2 regions of the Arthrobacter sp. YAF17 genome follow, and region 1 is predicted to be linked to the other one. Evidence: riboswitches for the same ligand, from Rfam matches in the RefSeq annotation. Region 1 holds a riboswitch; the other holds the start of a gene.
What was found. Region 1 has a riboswitch for thiamine pyrophosphate ahead of AB4Y67_RS13120 (ECF transporter S component). Riboswitches for the same ligand answer to the same signal wherever they lie in the genome.

Region 1 (4,123 bases):
CGGGAGTTGGGTGGATGTTTGTTGTGCCATTGAAATCTAGACCTCCGCCATTTCGTGGTTCTCGCCGTACACCTTGATGAAGACCTCGTCCAGGGATGTTCTGGCGGTGGTGAAGGACTGAACGGCCACGCCGTGGTCGATGAGTTCGCGCAGGACCGCCGTTTCGTCCGCGCCGGGGCCGGGGGAGAGTTCAGCGGCGCCGCCGGCGTCGGTGACGATGTCGTACCGGGCAGAGGGCGGCAGGGTTCCGACGTAGGTGAGCCGGTAGACGGTCCCGCCGAATTGTTCCTGGACGTCCGCGACGGTGCCGTAGGCGCGGGAGGTGCCGTCCTTGAGCAGGATCACCCGGTCGCAGAGGCGTTCGACTTCCTCCATCTGGTGCGTGACCATGATGACGGTCGCGCCGGCGAGTTTTTGTTCCTCGATGATGTCCATCAGCAGGCGCCGGTTGACCGGGTCGAACCCCTTGGTGGGTTCGTCCAGGATCAGCAGCTCGGGGTCGTTCATGATGGTCACGCCGAGCTGGATTTTTTGCTGTTGTCCGCCGGAGAGCTTATCCAGGCGTGTGTTCGCCTTGTCGGCGAGACCGACGCGTTCCAGATACTCCCGCGACCAGGTCCTGGCATGGGTTTTGTCCAGGCCCTTGAGCCGGCCAAAGTAGACCATGACGTCCAGGACGGACTCTTTCTTGTAGAGTCCGCGTTCCTCGGGCAGGTATCCCAGCCGGGCACCGTCCTGCGGGGCGAAGGGCTTGCCGCCGATGTGGAGGGTCCCGGCGGTCGGCTGGTAGATGCCCAGCAGCGCCCGGAGGGTGGTCGTTTTCCCTGACCCGTTGCTGCCGAGGAATCCGAAGGTCTCCCCGGCCCGGACATCGAAGGAGAGGTCTTTAATGACCGTCGTGTCCCCGAAGTCCATCCTGAAGTCTTTGATGTGTACAAGCGGCTCCGCGGCCGCGTCCCCCAACGTCATGCCCACCACTCTAACCGGACACTCACCCGCTGGTGATCAACGGCACACCGCGCGGAACCCGGCAGGAAGCGGCGAACCGTCCGGGCCCGGCGTCCCAGTTAATTCCCGGCGCGGCCGAGGATGTCAGACAGGGCCTCAACCACCAGCTCATGGTCGGCCTTCTGCGGCAACCCCGACACTGTGACCGTGGCAACCATTCCGGTGCCGCGCACGTAGATGGGGAAGGCCCCGCCATGGGCGGCAAACTCCTTCTCATCGAACCAGGCGTTGTCCTCGATCATCCGCCCCGCGGACCGGGCCCGGAGTCCGACCAGCAGCGACGGGACCTCGTACCGCGCGGCCGTCCGCTGCTTGGCCCTGATCCAGCGTTCGTTGTCCGGGGTGGCGCCTTCCAGTGCCGCGTGGAATAGCACCTGCTCGCCCTTCGTGATGTCGATGGCGATCGGGTAGGAGCGCTGCCTGCCGAGTTCAACCAGGCGGAGCCCCAGATCCAGGGCGTCGTCTTTGCTGAAAGACGGGAACTGCAGTTCGTCCATTTCCGCCAGGATCCTGCCGATCAGTGCCGCCAGGGATCCGTGCGGCTGCGCTTCGGTCGAGTCCGGATCGTAGCCGGGGGAAGGAACTGGTGGGTTGGTCACGTGATTCAGCTTCCGTTAGTGAGCCGCCGTCGGGTGGCCATCAGGCCGCAGCGGTGTCCGGTGTTCCCATGCCCTGCCGACTCTACCAAGCAGGTGTCCGCAGGTCACCGGCGCCGACGCCGGCGGATTGTGACGGCCGGCCCCGGAAAGCAAGGACCCCCGGGTGTAAACTGGGCCACGCCCACAAGGGCTATTTTCAATACGACAGGGGAGCGCCGCCGTCGGGTATCACCGGAGAAATCCGGGGAAACCACAGGTGGGCGCTGAGAGTGCGGACAGCCGCAGACCCTCGAACCTGATCCGGTTAGTACCGGCGCAAGGGAGTCGAGTTCTCGGAGTGCCCAAGGCGGCGGCGGAAGCCGCGGCCCGGGGGCACTCTCCCCTCCTGTTCCTCAGGAGGACGATATGACTGATACATCTGCTGCATCTGCGAAACAGACGCGCACCCGGCGCAGCTACAACTGGCGCGTGGTGGACATTGTGGTGGCCGCGTTGATCGCGGTGGCCGGCGGCGTGATCTTCTGGGCCTGGTCCCAGGGCGCCAACCTCGTTTCCGTCCCGCTCAATGCGGTTTACCCCCCGCTGACCGGGCTCTACGCCGGCGGCTGGATGATTCCGGCGGTGCTGGGCATGCTCATCATCCGCAAGCCGGGCGCGGCAGTGTTCTGCGAAACCGTGGCCGCTACCGGCGAGCTGATCATGGGCTCGCAATACGGCGCCTCCGTGCTGTTCTCGGGCTTCCTGCAGGGCCTTGGCGCCGAACTGGTCTTCGCCGCGTTTATCTACAAGAAGTTCAACCTGCCCGTTTCCCTGCTGGCCGGAGCCGGGGCAGGGCTGTTCTGCGGACTGAACGATTCCTTCCTGCCGTGGGGCTGGAACATTGCCTACGAAGCCGCGGACAAGCTGGCCTACATCGCCTTCACCACCGTCTCCGGCGCCGTGATCGCCGGCGGACTGTCGTGGATCGCCACCCGGGGCCTGGCCCGGACCGGTGTGCTCAGTTCCTTTGCCTCCCGCAAGGCGGCCACGGAGCCCGTCTTTTCCTGATGCCCGCCTCCAACACATCCACCGGCAGCGGCGTCCGGCCGGCGGCGATCACCGCGCGGGGCTGGGGCTGGCGGCACGCCGGCCGGCTCCGGCCCGCCGTCAGCGGCCTGGACCTGGATATCCGGCCCGGGGAGCGCGTGCTGCTGCTGGGGCCTTCGGGCGCCGGCAAGTCCACGCTGCTCCACGCCCTGGCCGGGGTGCTCGGCGACAGCTCCGCCGGTGACGCCGGCCGTGCGACCGGCGGCGCTGACCTTACTGCCAGCGGCGCGGCCGGGGACGCGGACGAGTCCGGCAGCCTGCTGATCGACGGCGACGCTCCCCGCGCCCGGCGCGGCCGTGCCGGGCTGATGCAGCAGGACCCGGAGACCCAGGTGGTGCTCTCCCGCCTCGGTGACGACGTCGCCTTCGGCGCGGAAAACCTGTCCGTGCCTCCGGCAGAGATCTGGTCACGCGTCGCGGAAGCGCTCGACGACGTCGGGCTGGGCCGGCTGCCGCTGGACCACCCGACGTCGGCCCTTTCCGGCGGCCAGAAGCAGCGGCTGGCGCTCGCCGGCATCCTCGCGATGCGGCCCGGGCTGATCCTGCTCGACGAGCCGACCGCCAACCTGGACCCCGCCGGAGTGCTGGAAGTCCGGGACGCCGTCGGCCGCTGCCTGGACAAGACCGGAGCCACCCTGGTGGTGGTGGAGCACCGGGTCTCGGTGTGGAAGGACCTCGTGGACCGGATCGTGGTGCTGCAACCAGGATCGGCCACGGATTCCGCTGTGCTGATCGACGGACCGCCGGACCTGGTCCTGGCGCAGGCACGGGACATGCTCACCGCAGCCGGGGTCTGGGTACCCGGCTACGTGCCGCAGACCCGGGCGCGCGGTACACGGGCCGCAGGCACACGTGCCACCGGCCCGGAAGCCGCACAAGGCAATATCGCGGGGCAGCTGCTGCTGGCCGCGGAGGACCTGGCCGTCTCGCGGGAACGGCCGCGGCGGGCGGGGTTCCGCGGAGGATTCCGTCCCATTCCGCCGGAGCCCGTACAGTCCGGGATCACGGCCCAGGTCCGCGCCGGTGAGGCGCTGACCATCACGGGACCCAACGGGTCGGGGAAGTCCACCTTCGCCCTGACCCTCGCCGGCCTGCTGGCGCCGGTCTCCGGCACGGTGTCCGCCGCCCTGGACCTCAGCGCCGGCGCCGGGATCGATCCCTACCGGTGGAAGGCGCAGCAGCTGATCTCCCGGATCGGCACCGTGTTCCAGGAGCCCGAGCACCAGTTCGTCACCGGACGTGTGCTGGACGAGCTGATGTTCGGACCCCGGCACCTGGGCCGCGGCGGGGAACGCGTCGACGAACTGCTGGAGCGTCTGCGGCTGACTGATCTGGTGGACGCCAATCCGTACACACTCTCGGGCGGCGAAAAGCGGCGCCTGTCCGTGGCCACCGTCCTCGCCGCGCACCCGCAGGTGCTGGTCCTGGAC
Region 2 (4,123 bases), on a different contig from region 1:
CACTCTGTATGGACAGAGCCTGCCGCAACGACTTCCGGAACCGTGCCCACCTATCGTACAGGCCCACACGGGCACCCGCTGTCAGGCGTGCAGCCGCGGCGCGTCGAAGAAGTCGACCTCGTAGCGGGCGGACTGCCGGAAGGCCAGCGTCATGGCGTCCCGTTCGCCCGTCGAGGCCGCCCGTGCCGCGGCGTCGGTGTAGGCAACGGCCTGCCGGGTGGCGGCGACAAACTCCTCGTCGGCGTAGGTGCGCAACCAGACGGCGTAGGGATGGGACTCCGGGGCGCCCGCGGTCAGGAACTGCCGGTACAGGGTCTCCCCCACCTCGGCGTAGAGCCAGAAGCACGGGAGCACGGCGGCCACCAGCACCCCGTAACTGCCGGAGACCGAGGCGGCCAGCAGATGGTCCACGTACGACTTGGTGACCGGACCGAGCGTCACCTCAGCGGTGCGGGTACTGAGCCAGGTCCGATGCAGCTCCGACTCGACCTCGAGGCAGTTCTGCGCTGAGCGGGCCCAGAACAGTTGCTCGGCCTCAGTGGTTGCGATCGCGGCGGCACGGGCCAGCACGCGGGAATAGCCGTTGAGGTACAGGGCGTCCTGGGCGAGGTAGTAGGCGAACTCCTTCTCCGGCAGCGATCCGTCGGCGAGGGCCCGGATGAAGTCAAGGCCGTAGATCGCCTCCAGGTCGGCGGTGGCCGCTTCCCGGAGCGCGACGCCGAACTCGCCTTCGGCGGGTTCCCGGGCGGCGGTTCCATTCCGGGCGGCGCTGTGGTCCTGGGTCTGCTGCTGGACGTGGTGGAAGTGGTGGACCGGGCCGTTGCCGGTGCCGACGTCGAGCGCCGACGAGGCGCGCAGTGCCTCCTGCAGCCACGGCTTGACCTCGCGGAGCGCGGCCTCCCAGTCCCCTGTTCCGGCCTGCACTGTGTTTCTAGCCTGCACTGTGGCGATGGCCGAGGACAACGAACACCCCGTGCCGTGGCTGTTGCGCGTATGCACGCGCTCCCCTGGCACCACGACGACGTCCTGGGCCAGGAGCCCGCCGGTGTTGACCAGCGCGTCGGGGCATCCGTTGCCGCCGTCGTCGTGGCCGGTGCCGGTCCGGGAACCGCTGCCGCCGTCGAGGTGGCCGCCCTTCACCAGGACCGTGGTGCCGGTCTGGGCGGCGAGCCGTTTGCCCTGTTCCAGTGCCCCGGCCCAGTTCTTGGCGGCTTCCTCCCGGAGCAGGACGGCGAGCTCGGCGAGGTTGGGCGTGATCAGGTCCGCGTACGGCAACAGCGCGTGCAGGGCTGCCTCGGCGGACTCCTGCAGCAGCCGGTCGCCGCTCGTCGCCACCATGACCGGGTCCAGGACCACGACGGCGGGGCGGGACTTCTCCAGCCAGCTGCGGACCGCGTCAATCACGGAGGCGTCCCCCAGCATGCCGATCTTGACGGCGTCGATGGTGATGTCCTGGCTGATGGCCTCCAGCTGGGCGGTCAGGAACGCCGCCGGCGGAACGTGGACGGCGCTGACGCCGCGGGTGTTCTGGGCGGTCAGGGCGGTGATGGCTGCCATGCCGTAGCCGCCGTGCGCGGCGATGCTCTTGAGGTCGGCCTGGATCCCGGCGCCGCCGGAGGGGTCGGAGCCGGCGATCGCCAGCACCCGCGGGATCCTGGGCGCCGACGGGGCAGGGACAGGCGGAAGAAACGATGAGGCGGTGGTCACGAGAGACATCCCTTCGCCGGTGCTAACCGGACAGGTTCAACGGGTCTGGATCTCAGCCGGCTCGATGCGCGGCACCCCGTGTCAGGGCTCCAGCCTAGCCGCATCCCTTAACGAAGACGCGGGCACGGCCCGGACTGCGCGTATTGCTACGCCGTCCGGACCGCGCCCGCGGCCTTGCTGAACTGTTCCGGTGTCAGAGCTCCGAGGCCGGAACGCCGACGCCGAGGATGATCGGCTCGCTGGCGGCCGGCTTTGCCGCCGGTGACGTTGCTGCCGGGACCTTGGCCTCGTGCACCGAAACGGCGGCGGACTGCCGGGATTCCTGACGCTGCTCCACCGAGGTCTCATTCGCTGCCCCCTGGGCCCGGCTGGCGCTCCGGTTGCGGCGGCCGCGGCGGGCACGCGAGGTGCCGGCTTCGGCTTCCGCCTCAGTCTGGGAACCCGGCGCCTGGGCGCGTCCCGGGCCGGTTCCGCCGGCGCGGGCCGGAGCGGCCGCAGCCGTCCGGGCCGCCGGCGCCTTCGCTGCCGGCTCCTGTGCCGCAGGAGCCGTGGTTTCTTCGGTTTCGCCCAGATTGGCGAAGGCCTCGGTCAGCAGGTCCAGGGTCAGCGCAGGCGCACTGGAATCCTCTGCGTGTTCCACGAACGGCAGGGCAACCTGTTCGCCGCCAAACGTCAGCACGGCGCCCGGACGCCCGGCGGCTTCCTCCGTCGCGGCCAGCTCGGCAGCCGCCTCGACGGCTGCTTCCACAGCTGCCTCGCGGGTCCCGGCGTCGGCGGTTGCCTCGCCGTCATGCAGGTGGGCGGCGTGCGCCGCTGCTGCGATGTTGGCCAGCGCGGCGCGGGTTGCCTCGGCCTTGGCGTGGCGCTCGGCGTCGGTGGGCTCGGCGTGCACGGCTGCCGGGGCGGACTGGACGTCCGTCCCCTGGCCGCCCCGGCCGCGGCGGCGGCTCTTGCGTTCGGTCCGGGCAGCCGGCTGCTGCTGTTCGGTCCGCGGGACGTGGTGCTCGGCGGCGACCACGTTGGCGCGGCGGTGTTCGACCGGCTCGTCGTGGGTGACGATGCCGCGGCCGGCGCAGGTTTCGCACTGTTCGCCGAAGACTTCGAGCAGCCCGGTGCCCATCCGCTTGCGCGTCATCTGCACGAGGCCCAGCGAGGTCACCTCGGCCACCTGGTGCTTGGTCCGGTCCCGGCCCAGGCACTCCACCATGCGGCGCAGGACGAGGTCGCGGTTGGATTCGAGCACCATGTCGATGAAGTCGATGACGATGATGCCGCCGATGTCGCGGAGCCGGAGCTGCCGGACGACTTCCTCGGCTGCTTCGAGGTTGTTCTTGGTGACGGTTTCCTCGAGGTTGCCGCCGCTGCCGGTGAACTTGCCGGTGTTGACGTCCACCACGGTCATGGCTTCGGTGCGGTCGATCACGAGGGATCCGCCGGAGGGCAGGAAGACCTTGCGGTCCAGGGCCTTGTGGATCTGCTCGTCGATGCGCCAGGCCGAGAAGATGTCCGTGTCCTTGGTCCACTTCTCCAGCCGGCCCACCAGGTCCGGCGCCACGTAGGTAACGTATGCCTCGATGGTGTCCCAGGCTTCCTCGCCGGAGACGATCAGCTTGGAGAAGTCCTCGTTGAAGACGTCACGGACCACCTTGATGGTCAGGTCGGGTTCGCCGTAGAGCAGTTCGGGGGCGAGGATCTTGGTCGAGGTCGACTGGCCCTCGATGCCTTCCCACTGGGCGCGGAGGCGGTTGATGTCGTGCGTGAGCTCTTCCTCGGACGCACCTTCGGCGGCGGTGCGGACGATGACGCCCGCATCTTCCGGCAGGCGGTCCTTGAGGATCCGCTTGAGGCGGTTGCGTTCGACGTCGGGCAGCTTGCGGGAGATGCCGGTCATGGAACCGCCGGGCACGTACACGAGGTAGCGGCCGGGCAGCGAGATCTGGCTCGTGAGGCGGGCGCCCTTGTGGCCCACCGGGTCCTTGGTGACCTGGACCAGCACGGAGTCGCCGGACTTGAGCGCGTTCTCGATCCGGCGCTGCTTGCCCTCGAGGTTGACGGACTCCCAGTTGACTTCACCGGCGTAGAGCACGGCATTGCGGCCGCGTCCGATGTCGACGAAGGCGGCTTCCATCGACGGCAGCACGTTCTGGACCTTGCCCAGGTAGACGTTGCCGATCAGGGAATCCTGCTGGGTCTTGGACACGAAGTGCTCGGCCAGGACGCCGTCCTCGAGGACGCCGATCTGGATTCTGTCGTCGCGCTGGCGGACGATCATCTGGCGGTCCACGGATTCGCGCCGGGCCAGGAACTCGGCCTCGGTGATGACGGTGCGGCGGCGTCCGGTGTCGCGGGATTCGCGGCGGCGCTGCTTCTTCGCCTCAAGCCGCGTGGAGCCCTTGAGGGACGTGACGCGGTTGTT

Region 2: another riboswitch for thiamine pyrophosphate. It lies ahead of AB4Y67_RS18410 (bifunctional hydroxymethylpyrimidine kinase/phosphomethylpyrimidine kinase); the one in region 1 lies ahead of AB4Y67_RS13120 (ECF transporter S component).

The regions. Positions count from the first base shown of each region.
Region 1 is NZ_JBFRDB010000014.1:134,093-138,215, reverse strand. It holds gene AB4Y67_RS13135 (ABC transporter permease) at 1-30, opposite strand, end outside; gene AB4Y67_RS13130 (ABC transporter ATP-binding protein) at 37-969, opposite strand; gene AB4Y67_RS13125 (heme-degrading domain-containing protein) at 1,068-1,607, opposite strand; TPP riboswitch at 1,804-1,947, shown strand; gene AB4Y67_RS13120 (ECF transporter S component) at 2,013-2,654, shown strand; gene AB4Y67_RS13115 (ABC transporter ATP-binding protein) at 2,654-4,123, shown strand, end outside.
Region 2 is NZ_JBFRDB010000036.1:9,456-13,578, reverse strand. It holds gene AB4Y67_RS18410 (bifunctional hydroxymethylpyrimidine kinase/phosphomethylpyrimidine kinase) at 82-1,716, opposite strand; TPP riboswitch at 1,699-1,796, opposite strand; gene AB4Y67_RS18405 (Rne/Rng family ribonuclease) at 1,901-4,123, opposite strand, start outside.